DNA from 4 places in the Streptomyces sp. NPDC004752 genome. Region 2 is predicted to be linked to each of the others. Evidence: riboswitches for the same ligand, from Rfam matches in the RefSeq annotation. Region 2 holds a riboswitch; each other region holds the start of a gene.
The links. Region 2 has a riboswitch for cobalamin ahead of ACWEKM_RS14865 (ribonucleoside-diphosphate reductase subunit alpha). Riboswitches for the same ligand answer to the same signal wherever they lie in the genome.

Region 1 (7,669 bases), on a different contig from region 2:
CGATGTCGCCGAACTCGGCGTAGCACATGTGCGTGTGGATCTGGGTGTCTGGCCGCACGCCGGAGGTGGTGAGGCGGAACGCCTCTGTGGCCCAGGCCAGGTAGTCCGGGCGGTCGGCGGTCCGCAGCGGCAGGGTCTCGCGCAGCGCGGGCTCGTCGACCTGGATGACCGACGTCCCGGCCGTCTCCAGGTCATTCACCTCGTCGCGCAGGGCGAGGGCCACCTGGCGGGCGGTCTCGCCCAGGGCCTGGTCGTCGCGGACGAAGGACCAGGCGAGCATGGTGACCGGGCCGGTGAGCATGCCCTTGACGGGGCGGTCGGTGAGGGACTGGGCGTACATCGTCCACCGCACGGTCATCGGCTCGGGGCGGGAGATGTCGCCGGCCAGGATGGGCGGGCGGACGTAGCGGGTGCCGTAGGACTGGACCCAGCCGTGCTGGGTGGCGACGTAGCCGGTGAGCTGCTCGGCGAAGTGCTGGACCATGTCGTTGCGTTCGGCCTCGCCGTGCACGAGGACGTCGAGGCCCGTCTTCTCCTGGAAGGCGATCACCTCCTGGATCTCGGTCCTGATGCGTTCCTCGTAGCCGGCCGTGTCGATCCGGCCCGCGCGCAGGTCGGCGCGGGCGGTGCGCAGTTCGCCGGTCTGCGGGAAGGAACCGATGGTCGTCGTGGGCAGCAATGGCAGCTTCAGGTGGGCGCGTTGGGCGGCAGCGCGTTGTCGGTACGGATAGGAGCGTCGGGCGTCGAACGTGGTGACGGCTGCCGCGCGTGTTCGGACGGCAGGGTCGTGGGTGATCGGTGACCTGGCGCGGGAGGCCAGATCGGCGCGGTTGGCGGCCAGTTCGGCGGCGATGATGTCGGTGCCCTGGGCGAGGCCCCTGGCGAGGGTGACGATCTCGGTTGTCTTCTGCCTCGCGAAGGCCAGCCAGCGCAGGATCTGCGATTCGATGTCCCGGTCGGCGGCCGTGTCGAGCGGGACGTGGAGGAGGGAGCAGGAGGCGGCGACGTCGACCCGGTCGGCCAGGCCGAGCAGAGTGCCGAGCGTGGCGAGGGACGCGGACAGGTCGTTGACCCAGATGTTGCGGCCGTTGACGACTCCGGCGACCAGGCGCTTGCCGGGCAGTCCGCCGACGGCGGCCAGGGCGTCCAGGTTGGCGGCTGCCGGTCCGGTGAAGTCGAGGGCGAGCCCCTCGACGGGGGTCTTGGCCAGCACGGGGAGTGCCTCGCCGAGCCGGTCGAAGTAGGAGGCGACCAGCAGTTTCGGGCGGTCGGCGAGTGCGCCGAGGTCGCGGTAGGTCCGCGCGGCGGCGTTCAGTTCGGCCGGGGTGCGGTCCTGGACTAGGGCGGGCTCGTCGAGCTGGACCCACTCGGCGCCGGCCGCCCGCAGATCAGCGAGCACCTCGGCGTAGACCGGGAGCAGCCGGTCGAGGAGGGTCAGCGGATCGAAGTCGGCGGGCGCGCCGGGGGCGGGCTTGGCGAGCAGCAGGTAGGTGACGGGCCCGACGAGGACGGGCCTGGCTGAAAGGCTCAGCTCCAGGGCTTCCTTCAGCTCATTGACCTGCCGTGTCGAGTCGGCCGCGAACACGGTGTCCGGGCCCAGCTCCGGTACGAGGTAGTGGTAGTTGGTGTCGAACCACTTCGTCATCTCCAGCGGGGCGGTGTCCTGGGTGCCGCGGGCCATGGCGAAGTATCCGTCGAGGGCGTCGGCGTCGACGTCGGCGCGGTGCCGCGCGGGGATCGCGCCGACCATGACGCTGGTGTCGAGGACGTGGTCGTAGTACGAGAAGTCACCGGTCGGGACCTCGTGGACGCCGGCGGCTGCCAGTTGCTGCCAGTTGGCGCGGCGGATGCCGGCGGCCGTTTCCCGGAGGGCATCGGCGCTGACGCGGCCCTTCCAGTAGCCCTCGATCGCCTTCTTCAGTTCCCGGTTCGGTCCCTGGCGGGGGTAACCGTGGACGGTGGCCCGTACTGCCGCGGCTGCGGACTTGGCTGTCACGAAACTCTCCTTCGCGAGCTCTGGACGAGAGCGACCCCGGAGACTGGGGAACGCGAGCGCGAAGGGATGACAGACCGGACGAGCCACGACATGCGTGCCCGCCTGATATGTACGCCGACCCGCCCACGAGGTCACCGGGATCTCCGCGCACGGCGGTCCGCGCGCGGGCAGTGGCAGGTCTTCGGACTCACGGGCACACCTCGTTCTCCAACGAGGCACCTACTGGCCGTCGCTTCCCAGACCCGTCACTTCCGGGCCCAGTGCGTATGACGGCGGTCGTTCCCGCTCACCGCTGCGGGGCAGTCCCGGATTCCCACCGGGTTCCCTCTTACGACGCATCCCGCCTGGCGGACGGGGCGAACCAGCTGCACGGCAAGCGTACACACAGGACCGATCGCACGAGCGACCGACAACTATCCGCCCGTGCATCAGGGGGCGGCATCGCCGTCCGGATCGCTCGCCCACGGCGATGCGGACTTACGCGAGATCGACTGGCTCGACCCTGGCCGAAACCCTTCCACCCCGACAGCACCAGGCGCCGGAGCCACCGTGCACGTGTACGGCTGCCGGACCGAGGCAGCCCGGCAGACCGGGATCCCCTACGCCACAAACGCCCTGCGCGCCATCGATCACTAAGGGTGACGGGGGCGAGCGGGACGCCGCCGCGCTGGCCTCAGCGGGCCTGGTTCAGTGCCCGGGTCAGTTCCCGGTTAGCCGCTCGCGCAGCGTCGAGTTCCTCGGTCCGCTCATCGAGCTGGCCTCTTATGTCGGCCAGGTCTTGTTCGAGCAACGTGATGCGACGTTGAAGCTGGTCGATGTCGGCGGACGAACCGAGGCCGGATTCCTGCCATGCGGTTTCACCGAGGTTCTCGGACAGACGCTTCTCCAACTGCCGGACCCGGACTGCCAGCCGTCTGTTCCGCTCCAGCGCGTTGGTCAGGTCTGCCCGCAGCAAGGCCCGGCTGACGGCCGCGATCCGCCCTTCTTCTGGTGGGACGGCTGCGGCGGTGTGGATGCGTTCGAGGAGGTCGCGGTGCCGGTAGAGGTAGGTGCGGTCCACTCGTGCGACGCGAGCCAGGCCGGAGACCGTGATGTCCTGGTCGCTTCGCAGCAGGACATCGAGGGCTTTGAGAACGCGTTCGCGGCGGCGGGCCGAGTCGGCCCGCCGCCCGTCGGTCATGCTGGTCATCCGGTTCTCTCCGGGCGAAGGTCGGGTAAGGGCTGGCGGACGCGCGGCATCCCCAGGGACACGCCGCGGCTGCGGCGGACCAGTGCGACTGCCTCGCGAATCTGGGCCCGGTCCTCGTCGGTGAGCTCGTCGAGGTCCTGGCGCACCCGCTGAATCAGGCGGCGGACACGGGCAATCTCGTCGTCCGATGGTGTGGCCTCGGCCTTGGCCCAGGGGTCGGCGTTGGCGAAGGCGGCAAGACGCTCACGGTTGCGCAGCAGGTCGGCCAGGTATGCCTCAAGATCGGGGAGGTAGGAGACGTCGGTGCGGAAGTGTCCGCAGCCCACGCAGCGGAAGCGCACGGGGCAGTCGTGGCCGCCGGCCGCAACGTTGGAAGGCTCAGTGCAGGTGCCGTAGGGGACTTGGACGGAACCGATGGCGCGGCGGGCGTGTTCGGAGTCGAGCAGGGTTTTGGCCTGGCGCCAGATGCGTGTGCCGTGCCGGTCGAACTGCATGGCGGTGACCCGCTCGACCGCTTCGCGGCGGCGTTTCTCGCCGATGCTGGTAACCCGGGCTACCAGAACTTGCGGAATGCCAGCCCGCGTCACTGGCGAGGGGAGCTCTCCGAGACGGACACGGACGGCTGTCTGTAAGCACTTGTTTTGGGACAGCGGAGCAAGTTCTTTTGGCTCCACTTCGGGGCTGGTGGGGGCGTGCGGAAGGGTGCTTCGCGCCCCTGTAGCAAGTTGTTTTGGCCCCACCTCGATCGGGTGGTTCCGCTGGCCGGGGGTGGGGCTGGGACGGACGTTTGCCACGGCACCGCCAGTGGTGTCCATCGGGGCCCTGGGCCCGGTTCAGCCCGGCAGCCAGATCCGCAGCGGAGCGACCGGCTGGAAGCCGTGGCGGACGGCGACCGCCAGATCCTGCCCGTGCTCATAGCCGACCACGGGCAGGCCGGGAAATAGTCGGTGCACCGCGTCCAGCACGACCGGCCAGGCCGCGTCAGGGCCGCCTTCCGGCCGCGGGATGGTGGTGCCACGTGGTCAGGTCAGATGGTGAAGGCTTCGCTGATGGCGTGGCTGTCCTCGTACATGCGGTAGCCGGCGATCTTGCCTTCGGCTGCGGTGATGTGGAGGGCGAAGTGGTTGGTGAAGGTCTTGCCGGTGGCCAGGACCTCGAAGCGGTTGTGGCCGATCACCACGGCGTGGTCGCCATCGACGACGGTCGTGGCGACGACGTACTCCTTTGCGGGGGTGAGGTGCTGGCCGAAGGAGGCGAAGAACGCGGCGATGTCGTCCTTACTGGTGCGGCTGCCGGCCCAGGGGACGTTGGGAGCGCCGCCGACGTGGAAGGCGACACCGTCGGCAAACAGGTCCAGCAGGGTGGGCATGTCGCCTTCGCCGAAGCGGGCGAAGAACGCGTCGACTACGTCACGGGTGCTGGCCGGGGTGGTGATGGTGCTCATGGTGGTTCCGTTCTGTGTGGTGTGTGGTGTGTGGTGTGTGGTGCGGGTGGGATGGGTCCTGCCTGTCGCAGGTCGGGGAGCTGGCGGCATGGCTGCCGCAGGGCAGAAGCAGTGGGGTGGGTCAGGGGGTGATGGAGAGGACGATCTTGCCGGTGGTGCGGCCGGTCTCACCCAGCGTGTGGGCCCGGACGGCTTCTTCGAGGGGGAAGACCTCGTCGACAATCACGCGCAGGCGGCCGCCCTCGACCAGGGAGGTAACCTCGCGCAACCCTGCATGGTCGGGCTCGACGAGCATGAACACCGCCCGGATACCGGCCGCCTCGGCCTCCTTGGCGGGGAAGGTGTCGTCCAGCGGCAGGATCGAGATCAGCGTGCCGCCCAGCCGCAGTGTTTGCAGGGACCGGGCCCAGTTGGGGCCGCCGAGGGTGTCCAGGACGACATCGACGTCGCGGAGGGTCTCGGTGAAGTCCTGGGTGCGGTAGTCGATCAGCTCGTCGGCGCCCAGCGAGCGCAGCAGCTCGTGCTTGGCGGCGCTGGCCGTGCCGATGACGTATGCGCCGCGGGCCTTGGCGATCTGTACGGCCAGGTGGCCGACGCCTCCGGCGGCCGCGTGGATCAGGACGCGCTGGCCGGGCTGGACGTTCGCGGTGTCCACCAGGGCCTGCCAAGCGGTCAGCGAGGCCAGTGGCAGGGCGCCGGCCTGGATGTGGTCCAGGCCCTTGGGGCGCGGGGCGAAGTGCCGGGTCGGCGCGGCGACGTACTCGGCATAGGCGCCCGCCGGGTGCGGGAAGCGCGGCATCCCGAACACCTCGTCGCCGACCTCGAAGAGTGTCACCCCGCCGCCGACCGCCTCGACCACCCCAGCGACGTCGAAGCCCAGGGTGAACGGCGGCCTGGCCCCGGTGGCGAACACGCCGCGCTCGCGGGTCTTCCAGTCGGTCGGGTTCACGCCTGCCGCGTGCACCCGGACCAGGATCTCGCCCAGGCCTGGGACGGGACGCTGCGTCTCGACGACCTTGAGGACTTCCGGGGCTCCGGCGGAGTCCTGGGAGACGGCGCGCATGGTCGAGGGGCGAGTGGCCTGGTCCATGATGACGTGCTCTTTTCAGCAGTGCGTTTCTTGTCGTTCGTGCCGTTTCTCCTGGGCACGTCCTCAGACTGCCTGGGCGGAAGGACCCCCAGTAGTGGCCCGATGGCCATGGAATGAAAGGATCGGGTCATGCACCACGTTGGCGTTCTGGCCCTGGAAGGCGTCGTCCCCTTCGAGCTCGGCATCCCCGCGCGAATCTTCGGCGCCGCCCGCGACGGCACGGGCAACCGGCTCTACTCCGTGACCACGTGCAGCCTGGACGGCCGCCCTGTCCGCACCGAGGCCGACTACCAGCTCACCGTCTCCCACGACGCCTCCCTGCTGGCCACCGTCGACACCGTCGTCATCCCGCCCTCCCACGCGCTGGGCCCCATCCGCGAGGAGGGCCGCCTGCCCGACACCCTGCGCGAGGCCCTGGCCACGATCCGCCCCGGAACCCGGATCGTTGCGATCTGCACTGGCACCTATGTGCTGGCCGCCGCGGGACTGCTCGACGGCCGCCCCGCCACCACCCACTGGCGCGAAGCCGACCACCTGCAGCGCATGTTCACCACCGCGCGCATCAACCCCGACGTTCTCTTCATCGACGACGGCGAGATCCTCACCTCTGCCGGGGTCGCCGCCGGCATCGACCTGTGCCTGCACATCGTCCGCCGCGACCACGGCAGCGACATCGCCAACGAGGTCGCCCGCTCCTGCGTCGTACCGCCCTGGCGCGACGGCGGCCAGGCCCAGTACATCCAGCGCCCCGTCCCCGACCCCACCGCCCCCGGCACCGCCCCCACACAGGCGTGGATCATGGAACACCTCGCCGAACCCGTCGCCCTGGCTGACATGGCCGCCCACGCCAACGTCAGCGTGCGTACCTTCACCCGTCGCTTCCGCGACGAGGTCGGCACCAGCCCCGGCCAGTGGCTCGTCCGCCAGCGCGTCGACCTGGCCCGGCACCTGCTGGAGACCACTGACTGGCCCGTCGACCTGGTCGCCGACCGCGCCGGATTCGGCACCGGTGTCTCCCTGCGCCAGCACCTTCATGCCGCCATCGGGGTCACACCCCATGCATACCGCCGCACCTTCCGCCCCACACCCGCAGCAGCCCGACAAGCCGCAACTCGATCAGCTCCTGGCACCTTCGAGCCGGCGTAGAACGCGGTCATTCCAGTCGGCACCGCCCCCAGCCTCGCGACAGCCACGGCCTGGGCGGGCGATCCCCGCCCAGCGACCGGTTCAGCGGCGTATTCCGGCTGCCCTCCGGATAGATCCGTCGAGCGGTTTTCCACTGCCCGCTGGACGGACGCTCCGCCCGACGGTGGCTGACGGCAACTGCACCTCCTGAACCTCCCCGCGGAGTCTGTCGGTAGTTCCGGCTAGGAAGTTGCGGAATGGGTGCCATAACGGCGGCTCCGAGCGGCTGATCCGCCTGGAGGGGAGGTCAGCGGCGGGCAACATCGGCGGCGTAGGTGTTGCCGTGGCCGACGATGCGCTGCCAAACGTCGGCCGTGCTCTGGTGGATGCCGAGCAGACGGCTGACCACGACGGGCGGCAACTCAGAGGCGAGCTCGACGAGGGCGGTATTGCGCGCCATCCGCGGTTGGATACCGAGTGCTTGGAGGCGGCGGATCAGCTGGTTGAGGCTGAGGGGCTGGCCCGGAAAGCGGCCGGGGAACAACCAGCGGTCACCGGCCGTGTCCGTGGCCATCGCCGCGGTGTGGAGTGTGCGGATGTAGTCGTCCAGGGGCGGGGGCATCTGGGCCGGGATCTTCCCGAGCCGGAGCACTACCGCGTTCTGGCTGATCTCCGCGTGGCTGGTGGTGAGGGCGGTGATCTGGAAGGGCGCCTGGGCGAAGAGGAGTACGAGAAGTCCGGCCGCCCTGTCGGCGACCGGGATCTCGCCCTCGTGGATGAGTCTGTTGACCAAGCCCCAGCGGACGTCCTGGGCGATGAGGTGCC
Region 2 (7,669 bases):
GCCGCTGGCAGTAATTCGAGGGTGTGCGGCAGTCCTGCCACTGCCGGTGCGGGGTGTCAGGCGCGACAGTGGATTCCATGAACACGAACCAGATCGAAGGCATGATCGGCATGCTCGCGGTCCTCGGGATCCTCGTCCTCCTGGTCCTCCCGTCGGTGTTCGGTATCGTGCGCGACCGGCGCGTCGACCGACAGCTCAGGGAGGCCGGGGAGGCGGCGGACGAGGAGCGGGATCAGAAGTCCTCGTCCAGGTCGACGGTGCCCTCCACCGCCACCTGGTACGCCGACGGGCGCCGCTCGAAGAAGTTGGTCAGCTCCTGAACCCCTTGCAGCTCCATGAAGGAGAAGGGGTTCTCGGAGTCGTACACCGGGGCGAAGCCGAGCCGGGTCAGACGCTGGTCGGCGACGCACTCCAGGTACTGCCGCATCGAGTCGGTGTTCATGCCCGGCAGGCCGTCACCGCACAGGTCGCGCGCGAACTGCAGCTCCGCCTCGACGGCCTCCCGGAGCATGTCGGTGACCTGCTGCCGGAGCCGGTCGTCGAAGAGGTCCGGCTCCTCCTTGCGGACCGTGTCGACCACGTCGAAGGCGAAGGACATGTGCATGGTCTCGTCGCGGAACACCCAGTTGGTGCCCGTGGCCAGGCCGTGCAGCAGGCCCCGGCTGCGGAACCAGTAGACGTACGCGAAGGCGCCGTAGAAGAACAGGCCCTCGATGCACGCGGCGAAGCAGATCAGATTGAGCAGGAAACGCCGGCGGTCGGCCGTCGACTCCAGGCGGTCCAGGCGCTCGACCGAGTCCATCCACCGGAAGCAGAACTCGGCCTTCTCCCGGATGGACGGGATGTTCTCGACCGCGGCGAAGGCCGCCGCACGGTCCTTCGGGTCGGGCAGATAGGTGTCCAGCAGCGTCAGATAGAACTGGACGTGCACGGCCTCCTCGAACAGCTGACGGCTCAAGTACAGCCGCGCCTCGGGGGAGTTGATGTGCTTGTACAGCGTCAGCACCAGATTGTTCGCGACGATCGAGTCGCCCGTGGCGAAGAAGGCGACCAGCCGGCCGATGAGGTGCTGCTCGGCGGGGGTGAGCTTGGCGAGGTCGGCGACGTCGGAGTGCAGGTCGACCTCCTCCACGGTCCAGGTGTTCTTGATGGCGTCCCGGTAGCGCTCGTAGAAGTCGGGGTAGCGCATGGGGCGCAGGGTCAGCTCGAAGCCGGGGTCGAGAAGGTTCTGGGAACGGTGGGAGATCACTGGCATGCCTCGCAGGACTCGGGGTTTTCCAGGGAGCAGGCGATCGCTTCGGGGTCCGGGACGGCCTGCACGGGGACGGTGGCCCGGGGCTGCGCCCGGGCCGCGCGGGCGATCCGGGTCGCCGGGCGGGACCGCAGGTAGTACGTGGTCTTCAGACCCTGCTTCCAGGCGTAGGCGTACATCGAGGAGAGCTTGCCGATGGTCGGCGTCTCCATGAACAGGTTCAGGGACTGGGACTGGTCCAGATAGGGCGTGCGGGCCGCGGCCATGTCGATCAGGCCGCGCTGCGGGATCTCCCACGCCGTGCGGTACAGGGCGCGCACCTCTGCCGGGAGCCACGCGAAGTCCTGTACGGAGCCGTTGGCGTCGCGCAGCGACTCGCGGGTGCGGGCGTCCCACCCGCCCAGCTCCTTGAGGTCCTGCACCAGGTACGAGTTGACCTGGAGGAACTCACCGGAGAGGGTCTCGCGCTTGAACAGGTTCGAGACCTGGGGCTCGATGCACTCGTAGACCCCGGCGATGGACGCGATGGTCGCGGTGGGCGCGATGGCGAGCAGCAGGCTGTTGCGCAGGCCGGTCGTCGCGATCCGCTCGCGCAGCGCCGCCCAGCGCTCCGGCCAGGTGAACTCGACGCCGTAGTGGTCGGGGTGCAGGACACCCCGCGCCGTACGGGTCTGCTCCCAGGCGGGCAGCGGGCTGCTCCGCTCGGCGAGGCCGGCGGATGCCTCGTAGGCGGCGAGCATGACGCGCTCGGCGATGCGGGTGGAGAGCTGTTTCGCCTGCGCCGAGTCGAAGGGCAGGCGCAGCTTGAAGAAGACGTCCTGGAGGCCCATCACGCCCAGGCCGACCGGCCGCCATCTGGCGTTGGAACGACCCGCCTGCTCGGTCGGGTAGAAGTTGATGTCGACGACCCGGTCGAGGAAGGTCACGGCGGTGCGGACGGTCTCGTCCAGCCGCTCCCAGTCGATGCCCCCGCCGCTCACGAACGCGCCGAGGTTGACCGAGCCCAGGTTGCAGACCGCGGTCTCGCCGTCGTCGGTGACCTCCAGGATCTCCGTGCAGAGGTTGGAGGAGTGGACGACATGGCCCGGCTCGGCCGTCTGGTTGGCGGTGCGGTTGGCCGCGTCCTTGAAGGTCATCCAGCCGTTGCCGGTCTGCGCGAGGGTGCGCATCATGCGGCCGTAGAGATCACGGGCCGGGATGGTCTTCCTCGCGAGCCCGGCCGCCTCCGCCCCGCGGTAGGCGGCGTCGAACTCCTCGCCCCACAGGTCGACCAGCCCGGGCACGTCCGACGGGGAGAACAGCGACCACCGCTCGTCGGCGTCGACCCGCCGCATGAACTCGTCCGGGATCCAGTGGGCGAGATTGAGGTTGTGCGTACGGCGGGCGTCCTCGCCGGTGTTGTCGCGCAGCTCCAGGAACTCCTCGATGTCCGAGTGCCAGGTCTCCAGATAGACCGCCGCCGCGCCCTTGCGCCGGCCGCCCTGGTTCACGGCGGCCACGGAGGCGTCGAGGGTCTTCAGGAACGGGACGATGCCGTTGGAGTGCCCGTTGGTACCGCGGATCAGCGAACCGCGGGAGCGGATGCGGGAGTAGGCGATGCCGATGCCGCCGGCGTGCTTGGAGAGGCGGGCCACCTGGTGGTAGCGGTCGTAGAGGGAGTCCAGCTCGTCCTTGGGGGAGTCGAGGAGATAGCAGGACGACATCTGCGGGTGGCGGGTGCCGGAGTTGAAGAGCGTGGGGGAGGAGGGCAGGTACTCGAGGCGGCTCATCAGCCGGTAGAGCGCGGCGACTTCGTCCACGGCGTGCCCGGAATCTCCCCCGGCGGCGCCTCCATCGGCGAGGCCGGCGGCCACCCGCAGCATGAAGTGCTGGGGCGTCTCGACGACCTTGCGGGTCAGGGGGTGCCGGAGCAGGTAGCGGCTGTGCAGTGTGCGCAGTCCGAAGTAGCCGAAGCGGTCGTCGGCCGCGGGGTCGATCAGTGCGTCGAGCCGCTCGGCGTGCAGCTCCACGAAGGCGGCGGTGCGGTCGGCGATGAGTCCTTCCCGGTGTCCCACGGCGATCGACCCGGTGAACGAGGTGACGCCCTGTGTGGCGGCCTCGGCGCGGATGGAGCGGGTCAACAGCCGGGCGGCCAGCCGCGAGTAGGCGGGGTCCTCCGAGATCAGGCCGGCGGCCGCCTCGGTGGCCAGCTCCCGCAACTCCGCGGCGACATCGGCGTCGGCCCGCGCGGACCGGCCGCGCAGCGCGGCGGCGGCGACCCGGCCGGGGTCGGCGTCGGGCAGGTCGGCGGTCAGCTCGGTCAGGGTCCGCAGCAGCGCGGCACCGGGACCGTCGGTCTCCACCGGGACCGCGGTCGCCTGGGCGGCTGAAACCGGGTCGGCTGAAGCCGGGTCGGCTGGCGCGATGGTCACGTGGGGCTCTCCCTCGCTCGGCACGGGGCCTTGCGGAGGGCAGGGGGCAGCACACGAGCGCACACGGCGTCGCGCCCACCGGCCCATTCCACGAGGCCCGGACGTCAGGGCACCCGGACCGGACGGTCGGGTGCGCCGTCGGCAGGTCCTCGGACTGAAGCCTGCATGCGGGTATGTGGGCATACGCGCATGAGTACACCGTTGCGGGACAGTTCCGGATTCACACCGGATTCCCCTGCGGCGACAGCGAGCATGAGCATACATCTAGTGTCGGGCCGTCATGACACCCCCAGATGTTGTGTAGTACGTCAACGGATCGCCGTCGCTCGTCGGCTCCGACGGCACGTTGCGGATGCGTGGTTGCCGGTGCGGTGCCCCACGCCCGTTCGGGGCGCTCGTCCACGCCCGCCGGAGCCTTGACGGCCTTCAGGGCGGCCTTCAGGGCGGCCTTCAGGGCGGTCTTCAGGACGACGGCGACCGTCCGCTGCACCATCCCGGCCACCCGGCCCGCGAGCAGCGCCCAGCGACGGAACCAGCGATGGAACCAGCGATGGAACCAGCGGGTGAACGGGCCGCCGACCGGGGCTCGGAAGGTCTGCGGGAGCCGGCCGCCGCGCGGCGCCCCCGTGGCCGGACGGGTCGGGGCGAAGGCGTGGTCGGCTGCGTCGTCGGCCTCGGCGAAGATGTCGTCCCGGTCGCGAACGGCGTGCTCAGCAGCAGCGGAAGCCCTGGCGGGGGTCCGACTCCTGGCGGTCCGTGCGCATCCGCTCGAATTCCCGGCGGGACGGCGGCGCCGCCTCCGGATGCCGCTCCGCCAGCTGCGCGACATAGCGTTCGTAGGCCGACTCGCCCGTCAACTCCCGCACATACCAGCGCAGTCCGCGCAGTCCGCTAGCCACCCGCCGCAGTGCCGGCCGCATGCCGAGCCGCCTCCTTCTCGGTCCGCGTCGGGACCAGCCCGTCCGGGGCGGTGATCTTCGACTCGACGTAGGGCGTCTCGCTCAGGGTGGACAGCGCCGGGCGGCGGATGTGCCGCATGCACACCCGCAACGCGTCCAGGACGACGATCACGACCAGCAGGGCGAGCACCGCGGAGAGGACGCCGTCCACCGTGGAGTTGGTGACCACGGTGTGCATGTCGGCCATGTTCTTGGCGGGCGGCAGCACCTGTCCCGCGTCGATGGCGTCCTGGAACACCTGGCGCTGTTTGAAGAAGCCGACCTTGGGGTCCGAGGAGAACACCTTCTGCCAGCTCGCGGTCAGCGTCACCGTCGTGTCCCAGGCGAGCGGGATCCCGGTGACCCAGGCCCACTTGAGCCGGCCGGACTTCACCAGCAGCGTGGTGCAGACGGCCAGGGCGACCGCCGCCAGCAGCTGGTTGGAGATGCCGAAGATCGGGAACAGCTGGTTGATGCCGCCGAGCGGCTCATGCACGCCGACCCACAGGAAGTAGCCCCACAGCCCGCACACCAGGGCACTGGTGACGACCAGCCCCGGCTTCCAGCCGATGTTCCGGAACGGCCGGTAGAGGTTGCCGAGGGTGTCCTGGAGCATGAAGCGGCCCACCCGGGTGCCCGCGTCCAGCGCCGTCAGGATGAACAGCGCCTCGAACATGATCGCGAAGTGGTACCAGAAGGCGCGCAGACCGCCCCCGGTGACCTTGGCGAAGATCTCCGAGACGCCGACGGCCAGGGTGGGCGCGCCGCCCGTGCGGGACAGCAGGCTGGACTCCTCGACGTTCTTCGCGGCCTGCGCCAGCTCGGCGGGGGAGATGTGGTAGCCCCAACCGCTCACGACCTGCGAGGCGTTCTGCACCGTCGTGCCGATCGCCCCGGAGGGCGCGTTCATCGCGAAGTACAGCCCGGGGTCGATGATGCTCGCCGCCACCAGCGCCATGACCGCCACGGCCGACTCCATCAGCATGGAGCCGTAGCCGATCAGCCGGATCTGCGTCTCCTTCTGGATCATCTTGGGCGTCGTGCCGGAGGAGATCAGCGCGTGGAAGCCGGACAGGGCGCCGCAGGCGATGGTGATGAACACGAACGGGAAGAGCGAGCCCGCGAAGACCGGCCCGTCGCCGCGCGCGGCGAAGTCGGTGACCGCGTCCATCCGCAGCGTCGGCAGGGTGATCACGACCCCCAGCGCGAGCAGCACGATGGTGCCGATCTTCATGAAGGTGGAGAGGTAGTCGCGGGGCGCGAGCAGCGTCCACACGGGCAGGATCGAGGCGATGAAGCCGTATGCCACCAGCCAGACGACCAGCGTCGAGGGTGCCAGGGTGAAGGTGTCCGCCCAGGACGACTCGGCGACCCAGCGCCCGCCCACCAGCGCGAGCAGCAGCAGCGCCACCCCGATCAGCGACACCTCCGTCACCCGGCCCGGCCGCAGCACCCGCAGATAGCAGCCCATGAGCAGGGCGATCGGGATCGTCATGCCGATGGAGAAGGTGCCCCAGGGGGAGGAGGCGAGGGCGTTGACGATGACCAGGGCCAGCACACCGAGCAGGATGATCATGATGGCGAAGGCGGCGAGGAGGGCCGCCGCGCCGCCGAACGGGCCGATCTCCTCGCGGGCCATCTGGCCGAGGGACCTGCCGTCCCTGCGCGTCGAGAAGAACAGCACCACCATGTCCTGGACGGCGCCCGCGAAGACCACCCCGGCGATGATCCAGATGGTGCCGGGCAGATAGCCCATCTGCGCCGCCAGCACCGGTCCGACCAGCGGTCCGGCGCCGGCGATCGCCGCGAAGTGGTGGCCGAGCAGCACCCGTCGGTCGGTGGGGTGGAAGTCGATGCCGTTGTCCAGCCGCTCCGCCGGGGTGGCCCGGGTCCGGTCCAGCTTGAGGACCCTGCGGGCGATGAACGAGGCGTAGAAGCGGTAGGCGATCGCGTACGAGCCGAGGGCGGCCGCCACCATCCAGGCGGCGGAGACCTCCTCGCCCCGGGAGAGCGCGAGCACGGACCAGCCGGTCGCGCCGACGATCGCGACGAGCGTCCAGACGGCGATGGTGCGGACATGCGCGGTACGCATCGCGGAGCCCTCCCGTTCATGCGGTGACGGGAGGAACGTAGAACAGGAACCGGGCTCGCGCCACACCGCATGCGGCACCGCAAGTGGCTTATTCCCGCGGGCGCTTGAGCCGTGCGACGAACTTGTAGCGGTCCCCGCGGTAGACCGACCGCACCCACTCCACCGGGTTGCCGTCCTTGTCCAGCGAGTGCCGGGAGAGCATCAGCATGGGCAGGCCCACGTCCGTGCCGAGCAGGCCCGCCTCGCGCGGGGTGGCCAGCGAGGTCTCGATGGTCTCCTCGGCCTCGGCGAGCCGGACGTCGTACACCTCGGCGAGGGCGGTGTAGAGGGAGGTGTACTTGACGAGGCCGCGGCGCAGCGCCGGGAAGCGCTTGGCGGACAGATGCGTGGTCTCGATGGCCATCGGCTCGCCGTTGGCCATGCGCAGCCGCTCGATGCGCAGCACCCGGCCGCCGGCCGAGATGTCGAGGAGTTCGGCGAGCCGGTCGTCCGCGGTGATGTAGCCGATGTCCAGCAGCTGCGAGGTCGGTTCCAGACCCTGGGCCCGCATGTCCTCGGTGTAGGAGGTGAGTTGCAGCGCCTGGGACACCTTCGGCTTGGCGACGAACGTGCCCTTGCCCTGGATCCGTTCCAGCCGGCCCTCGACCACCAGCTCCTGAAGGGCTTGGCGGACGGTGGTGCGCGAGGTGTCGAACTCCGCGGCGAGCGTGCGCTCCGGCGGCACCGACGTGCCCGGCGGGAGCGTCTCCGTCATGTCGAGCAGGTGCTTCTTCAGGCGGTAGTACTTGGGCACACGCGCGGTACGGACGGTCGTCCCACCCTCGTTCTCCGCACTGCTGACGTCGGTGCTCATGTTCTGCCTTCCCGGCTCCGGGTGCCGAAAGCGGCCGACATCCCATCGGCCACGGATCACATCGTGGCACGGCTCCGTGTGACGGGAGGCCACCCGAACGGTCCGTGATCTCCTCTGTATACC
Region 3 (7,669 bases), on a different contig from region 2:
CACATCGGGCTCGGCGGGGGCGCCGACGACCCGCAGCGCCTCGAAGGCGAGGCCACGCAGCAGCGCGTCGTCGCCGCGGGCGGCCTCGATCAGTTCGGTGACGGCGCTCCCGACGGGGCGGGCGGCGAGCCAGGCACGGTACTCGGCGCGGGCGGCGTTGGGACGGAGCTGGGCGCAGCCGCGGAGCATGTCCTCGGCGGACTGCTCGATGTTCCCGGCGGGGCTCTGCGCGGCCACGCAGATCTGCTCCAGCTTGACCCATACCGCCCAGCTGCCGAGCGGGGTGAGGGTGGCCTGGCCTTCGCCGTAGGTGAGGGCGCCGACGGAGGCGAGGGCGTGCAGGGCCCAGTCGAGGACCGGGGCGAGGAGGGCGTCCTCGGCGGGCGCGGGCGCCGGGACGGCGGGCGCGCCCGCCGTCGGGAGCGCGGCGCCGGGGGCGTCGCCCGGGCCGGACTCGTAGGGGACTTCGCAGCGCTTGGTACGCAGTTCGGTGACCCGCTGTTGAAGCAGGTCGAGGAGCTGCTCGACCGGGACCGGACCGGCGGACAGCTGAAGGAAGGAGAGTGCCTGGGGCATGGCCGAGATCACGTCCGCGACGACCGCGTGCTCCTGCTCGGCGGGTTCCGGGTGGGCCAGCGACCAGGCGTCGAAGAGCGCGACCCAGCCGCGCAGTACGGCGCTGTCGTCCCGGTTCCAGGCGCGCAGCCGCCAGCCGGGGCGGGCGCTGTCGCCGTGCACCTCGACGAGGCCGGCGAGGCGGGCGGTGTCCCAGTCGGCCCGGACCTGGGCCACGGTCAGGTTCAGATCGTCGGCCGCCCGTTCGACGGTCGTGTCGGAGAGGATGGCCTTGCCGTCCTCGGTGGCACCGGCGCGGCCGGGGCCGAGGGCGGCATCGGCCCAGTGGGCTACGCGGGCCGCGCCCGCCAGGCCGGAGCGAGCCATTCTGGCCAGCTCCGCGGGGGCGGGCGTGCCTTCCGGAGGCCGGGGTGCGGGGCGGCGTGAGCGCCGCTGGTTCACAGCTGTGGGGGCGGCGGCCAGGGGTCGCGGTCGGACGAGTCGAAGCCTGGAGTCGCGCGGGATACGGGACGTCACGGGGGCAGTCTTCCGGTTGACGGTCCGAAAACCCAAACGGAATGTCACGGCGCGCGACGGGGGTGGCCAATGCACGGTGTCCGGTCGGGCTGGACGGGCCATGATCAGGCCACCGGTACGGAGTTAAACGGAATGGATTGCATGGACGGCGTCATGGATTACATGAGCGGCGTCAGGAACCGGCGCAGCTGTTCCTCGTACTCTTCGGGATCGGCGTTCCACATGGCCGCGTGCGGGGCGTTCGGGACGGTGTGCAGGGCGATCCGGTCCGGGCGGCGGTCGGCGAGGCACCGGGAGTGCACCCAGGGGGCCACTGTGTCGCCGGGGCCGTGGATGATCAGGGTGGGCACGTCGAGCCGGGTGGGGTCGGCGGTGTCGGCGAGGCCGTCGGGGTGCAGTCCGGTGCGCCCCTGCGCGGCGCGCACGGCGAGCGGCAGCACGGCGTCCGGCGCGTGGCGGGCCGATGCCAGGGCGCGCAGTGTGGCCTGCCAGTCGAGCACCGGTGAGTCGAGGACGAGCCCGGCGACGCGGTCGCGTTCGGGCGAGCGGGCGGCGGCGCGCAAAGCCATGGTGGCGCCGGTGGACCAGCCGAGCAGGACCACGCGGTCGGCGCCGTGCCGGACGGCGTGGCGGATCGCCGCGTCCAGGTCGCGCCACTCGGTCTCGCCGAAGTGGTTCAGACCGTCGGGTCGGCGGGGTGCGCCGAGGTCGCCGCGGTAGGCGAGGGCGAGCACCGGAAGGCGCCTGCGGTGCAGGAACTCCATGACGTTCAGCGCCTGTTCGCGGGTGGTGCCCAGACCGTGCACGGCGATCACCCAGATGTCCCGCCGGCCGGGCACGAACCAGGCGGGCAGTGGGCCGAGTTCGCCGGGCACGTCGATGTCCGCGTGGTCTAGGTCGAGGGCGGAGGCCGGGTTGCCGACGTGCACGTTCGGGGTGAGCCAGACCTTGTCACCGGCCCTGAGCGTGCCGTGGGTGACGCCGTGCAGGCGGCGTACGACGGTGTCGGCGGTGCTCCGCACGGACTCCAGGACGGGTCCGACGACGGCGTGCGAGCCGTTGCCCGCGAGGCCGTAGGTGCCGGGGCGCAGCGAGGCCAGGTCGCGGGTGAGGGTGATCTGTCCCGCGGCCGTGGCGTGCACGGTGAGCCGGGGTTCGGTGGGCAGGGGCCGACCGGCCGGCGCCTTGAGCGCGGCGTCGCTGGCCAGCCGCCCGGCGGCCACACTGGCCGCACCGGCTGCCAGGGCCGCGGTGACGGCGGCGGCCGTCACTGTGACAGTGCGCACGCCACCAGTCTCCCGGCGGACCGCGCGGTCGGCCAGCGGGAGCGGGGGTTCTTTGGCCGGTTGCGCAGTTCCCCGCGCCCCTGAAGGGAGTGGATGGATGCCGTTGTGAGTGAGTGCGGGGGTGTCTTTCCGCGTGCCGGGGGGTCAGGGGCGCTGGCCGTAGTCGTGCAGTCGTTCCGCCACCTCCGTCAGCTGGTCCGGGGTCAGGAGGGTGGGGGTGTGGCCCGGTACCGAGGACGCCGTCAGCCACAGACGGCACATCCACTCCAGCTGGGCGGTGCGGTCGTATGCCTGGTCGAGGGTGCCGCCGTAGGTGAGGGTGCCGTGGTTGCGCAGCAGGCAGCCGGAGCGGTCGGCGAGGGCGCGGAGCATGTTCCGGGCCAGTTCCTCGGTGCCGTACGTGGCATACGGTGCGACCCGGACGGGGCCGCCGAGCGCCGCCGACATGTAGTGGATCGAGGGCAGTTCGGAGACGAGCGTCGAGACGGCCGTGGCGTGCACGGCGTGGGTGTGGACAACGGCGCGCGCGTCCGTGGCGCGGTAGACGGCGAGGTGCATGGGCAGTTCGCTGGTGGGCACCAGCGTGCCGAGCACCTGTCGGCCGTCGAGGTCCACACCGGTCACATCGTCCGGCGTGAGCCGGTCGTACGGCACGCCCGAGGGCGTGACCAGCACGGTGTCGCCGATGCGCACCGAGACGTTCCCGGAGGTGCCGACGACCAGTCCGTCGGACACGGTGCGGCGGGCCGCGCCGACCAGTTCCTCCCAGGCGCGCGCCTCCTCGTGCCCCGCGCCCCGTGTCGCCGTCCGCCGCTCCCGCCGCTGTTCCGCCATGCCGTGATCCTGCCGGGTGACCCGGATCTCTTCAACGGGCGGGCACACCCGCCCCGCACGACACCACAAGTCCCCTCATGGTTCATCTTCCGTTCATTCAGGTTTCCTACGTTCAACCGGTCGATGACTTCGAACGATTGCCTGGGTAAATGGAAAACTTCTCGCTGATCCTCGCGATTGTGGTGCTCACCGCACTCGCGTTCGATTTCACGAACGGTTTCCACGACACCGCCAACGCGATGGCCACGACCATCTCGACCGGTGCGCTCAAGCCCAAGGTGGCGGTGGCCCTGTCCGCCACCCTCAACCTGGTGGGCGCCTTCCTCTCCGTGGAGGTCGCCAACACGATCTCCAAAGGTCTCGTCGACGAGAGCGGCATCCGTCCCGAGGTCATCTTCGCCGCCCTGGTGGGGGCGATCCTCTGGAACCTGCTGACCTGGCTGGTGGGCCTGCCCTCCAGTTCCTCGCACGCCCTGATGGGTGGTCTGATCGGCGCCACCCTCGCCTCCGCCGGCGCGGGCGCCGTCCACGGCGACGTGCTCGTCACCAAGGTCCTCATCCCGGCGCTCGCCGCCCCGGTCGTCGCGGGCGTGGCGGCGCTGCTCGCCACCCGCCTGTCGTACCGGCTCGGCGCGCAGGCGGACGGCAGGGCCGCCGAGCGGGGCTACCGGGCCGGCCAGATCGCCTCCGCGGGCCTGGTCTCCCTGGCCCACGGCACCAACGACGCCCAGAAGACGATGGGCATCATCACGCTGGCGCTGATCGCCGGCGGCGCCCTCGCCCCCGGCTCCAACCCTCCCACCTGGGTCATCCTCTCCGCGGGTCTCGCCATTGCGCTCGGCACCTACCTCGGCGGCTGGCGGATCATCCGCACCATGGGCAAGGGCCTGACCGACCTCGGGCCGCAGCAGGGCTTCGCCGCGCAGACCAGCGCCGCGACCGCCATCCTGGCCTCCTCGCACCTCGGCTTCTCCCTCTCCACCACGCATGTCGTCTCCGGTTCCGTGATGGGCGCGGGCCTGGGCCGCAGGGGCGGCGTGGTCCGCTGGTCCACGGCGACCCGGATGTTCGTCGCCTGGGCGCTGACGCTGCCGGCCGCCGCGCTGGCAGGCGCGCTCGCGGAGACCGTCACGGAGCTGGGCGACTGGGGCACCGGGTGCGTGGGCGTCTTCCTGGTCGGCGCGGGCGCCGCGATCTGGAAGGTCTCCCGGCGCGAGGTCGTCGACCACAGCAATGTCAACGACACCGGTGAGCCGACCGCGGCGCCCGCCGCCGCGCCGCCCCCGGGGTCAGGCTCCCCGGCCGCCGACCTGACGGCCACGATCCCGCCCCCGCCGGTCTCCGCGTCCTCGCCCCAGTCGGCCTCCGCGTCTTCGCCCCCGCCGGTGTCTGCAGCCCCGGCCGCCGCCACCGCCGCCGCAGACCAGGCCGCCCCGCCGACCGCCGCCGTCTGACCGTCCACTCCCTCCTCGTCCACTCCCCTCCTGGTCCGCTCCCCTCCCTCCGGTACCCAAGGAAGCATCACCATGAAGATCGACTGGGCGGCCCTCGGCTCCGTCCTCGGCGTCAGTCTCACGGTCACCGTGGCGCTGGTGACCCTCTTCACCCTCGGCGTGGCCGGACTGTCGCACCGCGAACGGGCCGCGGCGCGGGGCGGTTCCGGGGGCCTCGCGCTGACCGCCGCCTGCGCGTGCTTCGCGGCGTGCGCCGCCGCGGTGGGCTACGGCATCCATCTGATCGCCGCCTAAGCGCTCCGCTGGATGTGCCGCGCTGTGCCGTCGGTCGTCTGCGGCACCGTCGTGGCTGGTCGCGCAGTTCCCCGCGCCCCTTCGGGGCGCTGCGTGCGGCCGTGCCGATATGAGCCTCGGCACACTCTCCCCTCGCAGGTCAACGGCAGTTGACGGCCCTTCCGGGGCCATGGTGGACTGCCGGAGCCATGTACGGCGGCACGAGAGGAAGCCGGTGCGAATCCGGCGCGGTCCCGCCACTGTCACCGGGGTAGAACTCCCCGGGAGCCAGGAACTCTCACCGCCGGTCTCGTCGAACCAGGGCGTGGACACCCTGAGTGAGGACATATCGCCATGCTCGGCTGCGGATTGAGATACAGCACCAGGTCGCTTCCCGACCCCACGGCCGGCTGAGCCGGTGCGTGCCGATCGCGTCTTCGCGTACGGCGCCGCCCTCGGCCTCCTCAGTGACCTGCTCGTCGGCGATCCGCGTCGCGGGCATCCGGTCGCCGCGTTCGGGCGTGCGGCCGACGCGGCGGAGCGGGCACTGTGGCGGGACCACCGCGGGTGGGGAGTCGTGCACACCGCCGTGTGCGTCGGTGGCGCCGCGGCCCTCGGGGCCGTGGCCCAGCGGGCCGTACGCGCCTCCCCCGCCGCCTCGGTGGCGCTCACCGGGGCCGTCACCTGGGTGGTAGTGGGCGGGACTTCGCTCGCCCGGGAGGCCCGGGCCGTCGGGCGGGCCCTCCAGGCGGGGGACGTCACGGCGGCCAGGGCGCGGCTGCCGCATCTGTGCGGGCGGGACCCGCAGGCCCTGGACGCCGACGGGATCGCCCGGGCGGTCGTGGAGTCCGTGGCCGAGAACACCTCCGACGCGGTCGTCGGGGCCCTGGTGTGGGGGGCGTTGGGCGGAGTGCCCGGGCTCGTCGGGTTCCGGGCCGTGAACACCCTCGACGCGATGGTCGGGCACCGCTCGCCGCGCCACCGCCGGTTCGGCTGGGCCGCGGCACGGCTCGACGACGTCGCCGGCTGGCCGGGGGCGCGGCTCACCGCCGCCCTCGCCGCCGTCTGCGGGCCCGACGCGCGGGGCGCCGTACGGGCGTGGCGGGCCGACGCCCGCCGGCATCCGAGCCCCAACGCCGGTCCCGTCGAGGCGTCTTTCGCCGGGGCGCTGGGCGTGCGGATGGGCGGGACCCTCTCGTACGGGGGGCGCGTCGAGCACCGGGCCGTGCTCAACGGCGGCGGCCGTGCCGTCACCACCCCGGACATCGAACGCGCCGTACGGCTCTCCCGCCGGGTCGGGCTGCTCGCGCTCGGCGTCGTGGCCGCCGCGCGCCTGGCCGCGCAGGGACACCGGTCATGAGCCGCGAAGGGACTCCGGTCATGAACGGTGGTGGTCTCCTCGTCGCCGGTACCACCTCCGACGCCGGAAAGAGCGTCGTCACCGCCGGGATCTGCCGGTGGCTGGTGCGGCAGGGGGTCAAGGTCGCGCCGTTCAAGGCGCAGAACATGTCCCTGAACTCGTTCGTCACCCGGGAGGGCGCCGAGATCGGGCGGGCCCAGGCCATGCAGGCCCAGGCGTGCCGGATCGAGCCGACCGCGCTGATGAACCCCGTACTGCTCAAGCCGGGCGGGGAACAGAGCAGCCAGGTCGTGCTGCTGGGCAGGCCCGTGGGCGAGCTGAGCGCGCGCGGCTACCACGGTGGGCGGCAGCAGCGGCTGCTGGGGACCGTCCTCGACTGTCTCGCCACGCTGCGGTCCACGTACGACGCGGTGATCTGCGAGGGGGCCGGGAGCCCGGCGGAGATCAACCTGCGGCGCACCGACATCGTGAACATGGGCATCGCGCGGGGCGCGCGGCTGCCCGTGCTGGTGGTCGGTGACATCGACCGCGGGGGCGTCTTCGCGTCGTTCTTCGGGACCGTGGCGCTGCTGTCGCGCGAGGACCAGGAACAGGTCGCCGGGTTCCTCGTCAACAAGTTCCGCGGGGACGCGGGCCTGTTGGCGCCGGGCCTCGACATGCTGCACGCCCTGACCGGACGGCACACCTACGGCGTCCTGCCGTTCCGGCACGGACTCGGCATCGACGAGGAGGACGGGATGGGGGTCCCCGCCGCCCGAGCGGAGTCGAGAGCCGGGGGGCGGGGCTCGCCGCCCGGCGCGGTGCGGGAGTCGGCGGTCGCCGAACCCGTCGGCGCGGACGTGCTGCGGGTCGCCGTGTGCGCCGTGCCGCTCATGTCCAACTTCACCGACGTGGACGCGCTGGCCGCCGAACCGGGCGTGGTGGTGCGGTTCGTGGACCGGCCGGAGGAACTGGCCGACGCGGACCTCGTCGTCGTCCCCGGGACCCGGGGCACCGTCCGGGCCCTTCAGTGGCTGCGGGAGCGCGGGCTGGCCCGGACGCTCACCCGCCGGGCCCGCGAGGGCCGCCCGGTCCTCGGCATCTGCGGCGGCTTCCAGATCCTCGGCGAGCACATCGAGGACGAGGTCGAGTCGCGCGCCGGGCAGGTGCCAGGGCTCGGCCTGCTGCCGGTGCGGGTGCGGTTCGCCCCCGAGAAGACCCTCGCCCGGCCCTTTGGCACAGCGCTCGGCGAGCACGTCGAGGGCTACGAGATCCATCACGGCGTCGCCGACGTCATCGGCGGCGAGCCCTTCCTGGACGGCTGCCGGGTCGGCCGGACCTGGGGCACGCACTGGCACGGCGCGCTGGAGTCGGACGGCTTCCGGCGGGCC
Region 4 (7,669 bases), on a different contig from region 2:
GAGAGCGGGCCGCGTCGTGAAGTAGAACCACGCCGGCGGACCGGCCCCTGCTGCCTCCGGGCAACGGGGGCCCCTTTCGTCGTGCCCGGGTACGCTCCCGACCATGATGCGCGCTGTGATCTTCGACGTCGGCGAGACGATCACCAGAGATGACCGGTACTGGGCAGCCTGGGCCGACTGGCTCACCATCCCCCGCCACACCCTGTCCGCCCTCGTCGGCGCCGTCGTCGCCCGCGGGGACGACAACGCCGAAGCGCTGCGCCTCATCCGCCCCGGCATCGACATCCCGGCCGAGTATGCCGCGCGGGAAGCCGCCGGCCGCGGGGAACACCTCGGCGAAAGCGACCTGTACGACGACGTGCGGCCCGCCCTCAGCATGCTCCAGGAGCAGGGCGTCCGTGTCGTCGTCGCCGGGAACCAGACCGCGCGCGCCGGTGAACTGCTTCGCGGGCTCGGCCTGCCCGCCGACTACATCACCACGTCCGCCGAACTCGACGCCGCCAAGCCGTCGACCGACTTCTTCCACCGTGTGCTCGCGGCCAGCGGCACCGACCCACACACTTCCCTGTACGTCGGTGACCACCCCGCCAACGACATCGGGCCCGCGCAGGCGGCCGGGCTACGCGCAGCGCACCTGCGCCGCGGGCCCTGGGGACACCTGTGGGCCGACACCGCGGCGGCGGCCTCGGCGGATTACCGCATCAACAGCCTGCTCGACCTCGTTGGGATCGTCTCCGCCTGACCGCCCTCACAAGCCGCCCCGGCACCGCTGCGGCGAGTGCAGAACCAGCACAGTTCGGGGGGAGTCTGCGCGTTCGGTCGGCGAGCGTATCGCCTACTGCCGCAGCACCGGGTCGGCGTCCACGAAGTGCTGTATCCGGCATGGTTGTTCGTCACCCCGGTGGTGTCGGCGGTGGTGGCCGCGGTCGGATCACTCGTCCGACGCGTGCGTCCGCGGGGGACGTGACCGACAGACGTGGCGGGCGGGGAACTCGCACGGTCCGGCGGTCGCGCAGCCGGTGCTTGCCGCCTCGGCGCGCGCCTGGGGACGGTCCCGGCCGTGGTGTCGGCGGTGGCGGTCGCCGTGGTGGAGCCGGTCTTGCTGGCGAGCTTCCACACCATGGTCCCCGACGCCGCCACCACCCAGCGGACGGCCCGGCAACGCCTTCGACCAGCTGACCGAGGGCGCCGACGTCGTCCAGCACGGCCGCGTTGCCCCCTTGCCCCAGGCTCTTCTTGAAGGATCGCTGGGCCTGCCTTGGGTTACTTGCTCAGCCAGAGATCGGGACCGAACACCTCGTAGTGGATGGCGGCGGGGTTGAGACCTCGGGTGAGCAGGTCGCCACGAACGGCTTGCATGAAGGGCAGCGGGCCGCACAGATAGGCCGTGGTGGTGTCGGGCAAGGTGAGACCGGTCAGGTCTGCGCGGCCCTCACGCACGTGTAGGCGGGGTTCCTTGACCTCTTCTGCACCGTTTTCGTACCACAGGTACATGGAAGAGCCGGGAAGTCGATGGGCGAGTTCGGTGTGCTCCTCGCGGTGTGCGTGATGGCTGGGAGAGCGGTCGGCGTGGATGACGGTGACGGGACGGTTCGGGGAGGAGACGGCGAGGTGGTCCAGCATGGACAGCATGGGAGTGACGCCGATGCCGGCGGAGGCGAGAAGAAGCGGGCCGTCCCCTTGAGGGAGGACCAGGTCGCCGAAGGGCAGTGAGACGTTGAGGACATGGCCGGGGTGGGCGTGGGCGTGGAGCCAGCTGGAGACCTCGCCCTCGGGGGCTTCGGTGTCGGCACCACGCTCGCGCTTGACGGTGATGCGCCACGTTTTGTGACCGGGAGCGGCAGAAAGACTGTACTGACGTATCTGCCGTGCCCCATCGGGGAGTTCAACCTGGACGCTGACGTACTGACCCGGCAGGAAGGGCTCGGTGGGCAGACCGTCGGGACGGCGTAGGACGAAGGAGGCGGCGTCCGAAGACTCCTCCGTGCGTTCGGCGATTTCCATCTCGCGCCAGACGTCGCCGTCTTCGACCTGGGCCTGAGCGTACAGCCGTGCCTCCATGGCGATCAGAGCATTGGCCATCAGCCAGTACACCTCGTCCCAGGCGGACGCCACCTCGGGGGTCACGGCGTCGCCGAGGACTTCCGCGACGGCGCCCAGCAGATGGCGTCCGACGAGGGTGTACTGATCGGCGGTGATACCCAGCGAGGCGTGCTTGTTGGCGATGCGGCCGAGGATGGCGTCGGGACGTTCACCGGGACGCTCCACCAATGCGGTGGCGAAGGCCGCGACGGCGCCCGCGAGTGCTTCACGCTGGGCGCCGGTGGCCTGGTTCCCCCGGTTAAAGAGGTTCCGCAGCAGTTCCGGACGCTCTTCGAACATGTGGCGGTAGAACAGTTCGGTGACGGCGCCAAGGGAGGCTCCCACGGCCGGAAGAGTGGCTCGGACGACCGGGACGGCTTGTGCTGAGAGCATGACAGCTCCTATCTGGTATCTCAGATGCATATTTAAGGTGGTGCTCGTCCACCTGTGGGCAGGTGAGGTGCGGTTCAGTTGCGCGAGGCGGCTGCTTCCCGGTCCCCCTCCGGAGTCGTGCACTTGGCGAGTCGCACAGGAGCATCGTAGTTAATTGGTATTACGGAGTCCAATTAAGTGGTGTGTGGCATGGGTCTCCTTGCCTGGGTGAGGGGCTTGGGAGTTGTGGGATCGGCGGCCGAACCGGCTCCTGCGGGGCCGAACCAACTGATCGTTTCAGGATGCGTGCCCAGGCCGAACCGGGGCAGGAACGTCGGCGCCAGGGTGACCTTCGGGATGCGCACGCTCGCATGCCGGCTGCCCGAAGGGTGGGCGGAATTTGCGTCACTGTGCAACTCTGGAGAGGTGCCGACCGAGGAGGAGGTGAGCGACATGGATCGCAGCAGCAGTAGTCAGGGCCGAGCCCGGCCCCGCACCCCCATGTCCCCCCGCTCCTCGGGCATCCGGTAGCCCCGCTCTGCCCGGCGGCTGCCATGCCCTCGACCTCCCCCGCCGCGACGGGGGAGGGGAGGTTTCCATGGCGAATCCGACCACCTTCCCTTTCGTGCTCCGGCGCCCGGTCGGCGTCGGCTGCGGCGGCCTGATCGGCGTCGAACGTCGGTGGCGCGCCCGCACGGCCGGGCTGCGTACCAATGCGCTCGTGGCCGCCTGTGCCACCCTGTTCGTCCGCTACGGCACGGTCACCGACGACCACGGCAGGCCCATCCGGGGCGCCTCCTACGCCGTGTCCGTCATCGGCTTCCTCGGCGCCGGGGTCATCCTGCGGGAGGGCGGCGGCATCCGCGGCCTCAACACGTCCGCCACACTGCGGTGTTCGGCCGCCGACCGGATGATCGACGGTCGGGTGCAGCTCTCCCCGGCCCGCACCGGCGACGGACGCGCCCCCACCGGGCTGCGGGTGCTGCGCGACGGTGAGGACATTACTGCCCTGCGGGTCGGCGTCGGCCTCGATGGCCACCCTGCTCGCGGCCCGGAACGGCTCGTCGCCCGGCTCTCCCCGGAGCCCGGCGTGCGGGAGTTGCGCCGACACCTGGACCACAGCTCGCTCGACATGGCACGGGAGGCGACAGCGGCATGAACGACCTCGACACCCTGAGCGCACGACACACCGTCCGCCGCGCCGCCCGGCGCCTGGCGGAGGACGCCCCGAAACTCGTCGTCGGCTCCGCGGACGCCTACCGGGCCGGCCTCGCCACCCGCGCCGCCGAACTGCGCCGAGCCGTGCTCGCCGCCTGGCTCACCGGCGTACCCGAGCACGTCATAGCCGCCGACGGCGGCCTGTCCCTGGCCGTCGTCCACGCGTGGATCTCGGCCGAGACCCCGCCCCCACACTCGGCCGACGGGCCGGGGTGAGGTACGACGTCCCACCCCCGCCCGAGTGCCGGTGCCGGGAGACAGGGGGCGGGGGCGGGCAACTTGCCGCGCACGGTACGGGCGGCGGTGGTACGCGGGGCGTCGGCGCCGACGCAACCCTTCCCGTGGTCCTCGATTGGTCCTCGATCGCCTTCTGCGGTTCGGTACCGGCCCCGGCTGGGGTGGCCGTACACGGTGGCCCGTGCTGCCGCGGCTGCGGGCCCGGCGGTCACGGAGATCTCCTTCGCGCCACGCATCCCCGGGATCCGTGGCGAGGGGACGAGAGCGCGAAGGAGCGGCGGACCGGACGGGGACGACCACGCACGGGCAGTGTGCGGCGTTGACGGCGGTCGTTCCCGCTCACCGCTGCGGGGCAGTCCCCGATGGTGACATGGCCCAGGCGGGCGCCCGGCGCCGGGGACAGGAACCCGGTCCGGCCGGCCGGACCGTCTTGGTAGCCTGATCGGGCCAGTCGAGCCACATCCGAGGCCAGGGAATCCGGTGCGAATCCGGAGCTGACGCGCAGCGGTGAGGGGGACGGGCGGGGCACAGCAAGCCACTGGGAGGGGTTCGGACCGGCCGCGGGCCGGTGCGGGGCCGTACCGGGAAGGCGCTCCGTCCGGACGAACCCGAGTCCGAAGACCTGCTGGCACCTCCGCACCACGTGCGCGGAGGGACGTCCGTAGGCCAGGCTCCGCGTACGAGCCCCGACACCCGAGGCATGCCCGTGCTCCGTTCCGCGTTCCGTCCCGCCCTGCTGTTCCTCACCCCGGCGCTGCTGCTGACCGCGTGCGTCGGCTCCGGCGGAGCCTCCCCGGACTCCGGCCGCTCCACCGTCGGCTACCCCCGCACGATCGACAACTGTGGCCACGAGGTCACCCTGAAGTCGGCCCCCGAACACGCTGTATCCCTCAACCAGGGCACCACCGAGATCCTGCTCTCCCTCGGCCTCGGGGATCGTCTTGCCGGCACCGCCACCTGGACCGACCCGGTGCTGAAGGGCCTGGAGAAGGCCAACGCGTCCGTGCCCCGACTGGCCGAGAACACTCCCTCCTTCGAGAAGGTGCTCGACGCCGGACCGGACTTCGTCACCGCGTCGTTCGTCTCCACCCTCGGCAAGGGCGGCGTCGCCACCCGCGAGCAGTTCGAGAAGCTGGGCGTGCCCACGTACGTCTCCCCGTCCGACTGCGCCGCAGGCAAGGACAACGGCAGCGGCGGCGACGGCTCCCGCGGCACGCCGCTCACCCTCGACGTCGTGTACGGCGAGATACGCGACCTGGCCCGCGCGTTCGGCGTCGACGAGCGCGGCGCCAGGCTCGTCGCACGGCTGAAGGAGCGGGTGCGGGCGGCCACCGACGGCCTCGACGCCTCCGGCGTCTCCCTCATGTACTGGTTCGCCAACTCCCAGTCTCCCTACCTCGCCGGCTGCTGCGGCGCCCCCGGTGCCATCACCCGGGCGATCGGTGCCGAGAACGCGTTCTCCGACACCCACGACGAGTGGCCCCAGATCAACTGGGAGACCGTCGCCGACCGCGACCCCGACGTCATCGTCCTCGGTGACCTGACCCGCAGGTCCCAGACGGCCGAGACCGCCAAGGCCAAGATCCGCTTCCTGGAGACCAACCCCGCCACCCGCAACCTCACCGCCGTCAGGAAGAAGCGGTACATCCTGCTCAGCGGGCAGGCGATGAACCCGTCCCTGCGCACGGTCGAGGGGATCGAACGGGTCGCCGCCGGACTGCGTCACCTCGGACTCGCCAAGTGAACCTCCGGGCCGCGCTGTTGACCGTCGGCGGGCTGCTGGCGGTGGCCGGGTCGGTGGCGTTCGCCGTGACCTTCGGCCCCGCCGATATCTCCACGGCCGACGTCTGGGCCTCCGTCGCCGCCCATCTCGGGTACGGCGACAGCGAGTTGGCGCCGTTGCGGGACGGCATCGTGTGGGACCTGCGGATGCCCCGGACCCTGCTGGCCGCCCTCTGCGGGGCGGGCCTCGCGGTGTGCGGAGCGGTCATGCAGTCCCTGCTGCGCAATCCGCTGGCCGACCCGTTCGTGCTCGGGGTGTCCTCCGGGGCGTCCACCGGCGCGGTCGCCGTGGTCGTGCTCGGGGTCGGCGGGGGAGCGGTGTCCCTGTCGGCGGGCGCGTTCGTCGGCGCGCTGCTGTCCTTCGGGCTCGTCCTCATGCTGAGCCACACCCTCGGCGGTGGCCCCGACCGGGTGGTGCTGTCCGGCGTGGCGGCCATGCAACTCTTCTCCGCGTTCACCTCGTTCACCGTCCTGACGTCGGCGGACGCGGAGACCACCCGAGGCGTGCTGTTCTGGCTGCTCGGCTCGCTGAGCGGCGCGAGCTGGAGCGATGTGCTGCTGTGCGCCGTCGTGCTCGCCGCCGTTCTCACGGTCTGCCTCGGACACGCCCGCCTCCTGGACGCGTTCGCGTTCGGCGAGGACGCCGCGGCGGCGCTCGGCGTGCGCGTCGCCCGCACCCGGCTGGTGCTGCTGTGCGCGACCGCGCTGCTGACCGCGACACTCGTCAGCTGCGCCGGGGCGATCGGCTTCGTCGGGCTGGTGCTGCCGCACGCGGCCCGTGCGCTCACCGGTTCCGGCCATGTGCGACTGCTGCCCGTCACGGCGCTGGCCGGAGCCGTCTTCCTGGTGTGGGTGGACACGATCGCCCGTACCGTCATCGATCCCCAGGAGGTCCCGGTGGGCGTGGTGACATCCCTGATCGGCGTGCCGGCGTTCGTGGCGGTCCTGTACCGCGGACGGAGGCGGGCATGACCGGCCCGGACCCCACGGCCGGCCAGGGCACACCGCCCGGTCTGCGCGCGGAGCGGGTCACGCGCCGCGCCGACGGCCGGATCATCGTCGACGGCGTCACCCTCGCCCCCCGTCCCGGGGAGACGATCGGCCTGCTCGGCCCCAACGGCAGCGGCAAGTCGACCCTGTTGAGGCTGCTCGCCGGAGTGCTCGCGCCCACCACCGGGGTCATCACCCTGGACGGCCGTCCGCTGGCCCGGGTCGGCCGCCGGGCCACCGCGCGGCGCATCGCCACCGTCGAACAGCACGCGGACACCCAGACCGAACTGACCGTCCGGGACGTCGTCGCGCTGGGCCGCATCCCGCACCGGCGGGCCTGGACCGCCGCCTTCGCCGACGACGTGCGGGCGGTCACCGACGCGCTGGCCCGCACCGGGCTGACCGAGCGGGCGGACCAGTCCTGGCACACCCTCTCCGGTGGCGAGCGGCAGCGCGCGCAGATCGCCCGCGCGCTCGCCCAGGAACCCCGCGAACTGCTGCTGGACGAACCCACCAACCACCTCGACATCCAGCACCAGTTGGACCTGCTGGACCTCGTCGTCGGCCTGCCGGTCACCACCGTGATCGCGCTGCACGACCTGAACCTCGCCGCGATGTACTGCGACCGGCTGCTCGTCCTGCAAGACGGTCGGGCGGTCGCGGAAGGCAGCCCGTCCACGGTCCTCACGCCCGCCCTCATCGAACGGGTCTACGGCGTCCGGGCCGAGGTCACCCAGCACCCGGGCCACCCGGTGATCCGCTTCCTGCGCCGAACGACCCACGGTGCGGGGCGGACCGGCCCGCGTGACCTGCCGACCGAGCCGGACGCCTCCGCCGCGACGGCGACCTGACCCCGACCGGTGGACGACGCCGCCCCGCGACGCGGTTCACAAGGCCGTCCCGCGACGCCGCTCACGAGGCCGTCCCTCGGTGCTGTCCCAAGGGGCCGTAGCGCGCCGCCGTCCCGCGCGTCGTCACCGCGTTCCGG

Region 1: it holds a riboswitch for cobalamin, as region 2 does, so the genes downstream of both, metE (5-methyltetrahydropteroyltriglutamate--homocysteine S-methyltransferase) here and ACWEKM_RS14865 (ribonucleoside-diphosphate reductase subunit alpha) in region 2, are expected to answer to the same signal.
Region 3: it holds a riboswitch for cobalamin, as region 2 does, so the genes downstream of both, ACWEKM_RS24310 (cobalamin biosynthesis protein) here and ACWEKM_RS14865 (ribonucleoside-diphosphate reductase subunit alpha) in region 2, are expected to answer to the same signal.
Region 4: it holds a riboswitch for cobalamin, as region 2 does, so the genes downstream of both, ACWEKM_RS20290 (ABC transporter substrate-binding protein) here and ACWEKM_RS14865 (ribonucleoside-diphosphate reductase subunit alpha) in region 2, are expected to answer to the same signal.

Annotation. Positions count from the first base shown of each region.
Region 1 covers NZ_JBSGBN010000006.1:15,022-22,690, forward strand. The annotation lists gene metE (5-methyltetrahydropteroyltriglutamate--homocysteine S-methyltransferase) at 1-1,996, opposite strand, end outside; cobalamin riboswitch at 2,152-2,378, opposite strand; gene ACWEKM_RS04195 (DUF6262 family protein) at 2,670-3,185, opposite strand; gene ACWEKM_RS04200 (hypothetical protein) at 3,182-3,772, opposite strand; gene ACWEKM_RS04205 (hypothetical protein) at 4,019-4,150, opposite strand; gene ACWEKM_RS04210 (nuclear transport factor 2 family protein) at 4,213-4,629, opposite strand; gene ACWEKM_RS04215 (NADP-dependent oxidoreductase) at 4,751-5,719, opposite strand; gene ACWEKM_RS04220 (GlxA family transcriptional regulator) at 5,849-6,865, shown strand; gene ACWEKM_RS04225 (hypothetical protein) at 7,152-7,669, opposite strand, start outside.
Region 2 covers NZ_JBSGBN010000029.1:40,030-47,698, reverse strand. The annotation lists gene ACWEKM_RS14875 (hypothetical protein) at 78-320, shown strand; gene ACWEKM_RS14870 (ribonucleotide-diphosphate reductase subunit beta) at 233-1,255, opposite strand; gene ACWEKM_RS14865 (ribonucleoside-diphosphate reductase subunit alpha) at 1,246-3,663, opposite strand; cobalamin riboswitch at 3,787-3,958, opposite strand; gene ACWEKM_RS14860 (YbdD/YjiX family protein) at 4,374-4,583, opposite strand; gene ACWEKM_RS14855 (carbon starvation CstA family protein) at 4,555-6,693, opposite strand; gene ACWEKM_RS14850 (GntR family transcriptional regulator) at 6,782-7,546, opposite strand.
Region 3 covers NZ_JBSGBN010000060.1:11,977-19,645, reverse strand. The annotation lists gene ACWEKM_RS24335 (hypothetical protein) at 1-1,092, opposite strand, end outside; gene ACWEKM_RS24330 (alpha/beta hydrolase) at 1,251-2,378, opposite strand; gene ACWEKM_RS24325 (class II aldolase/adducin family protein) at 2,523-3,212, opposite strand; gene ACWEKM_RS24320 (anion permease) at 3,362-4,666, shown strand; gene ACWEKM_RS24315 (hypothetical protein) at 4,739-4,960, shown strand; cobalamin riboswitch at 5,117-5,256, shown strand; gene ACWEKM_RS24310 (cobalamin biosynthesis protein) at 5,358-6,299, shown strand; gene ACWEKM_RS24305 (cobyric acid synthase) at 6,320-7,669, shown strand, end outside.
Region 4 covers NZ_JBSGBN010000045.1:53,955-61,623, forward strand. The annotation lists gene ACWEKM_RS20265 (NtaA/DmoA family FMN-dependent monooxygenase) at 1-20, shown strand, start outside; gene ACWEKM_RS20270 (HAD family hydrolase) at 104-742, shown strand; gene ACWEKM_RS20275 (globin domain-containing protein) at 1,264-2,475, opposite strand; gene ACWEKM_RS20280 (MgtC/SapB family protein) at 3,053-3,613, shown strand; gene ACWEKM_RS20285 (hypothetical protein) at 3,610-3,888, shown strand; cobalamin riboswitch at 4,341-4,553, shown strand; gene ACWEKM_RS20290 (ABC transporter substrate-binding protein) at 4,610-5,653, shown strand; gene ACWEKM_RS20295 (FecCD family ABC transporter permease) at 5,650-6,663, shown strand; gene ACWEKM_RS20300 (ABC transporter ATP-binding protein) at 6,660-7,532, shown strand.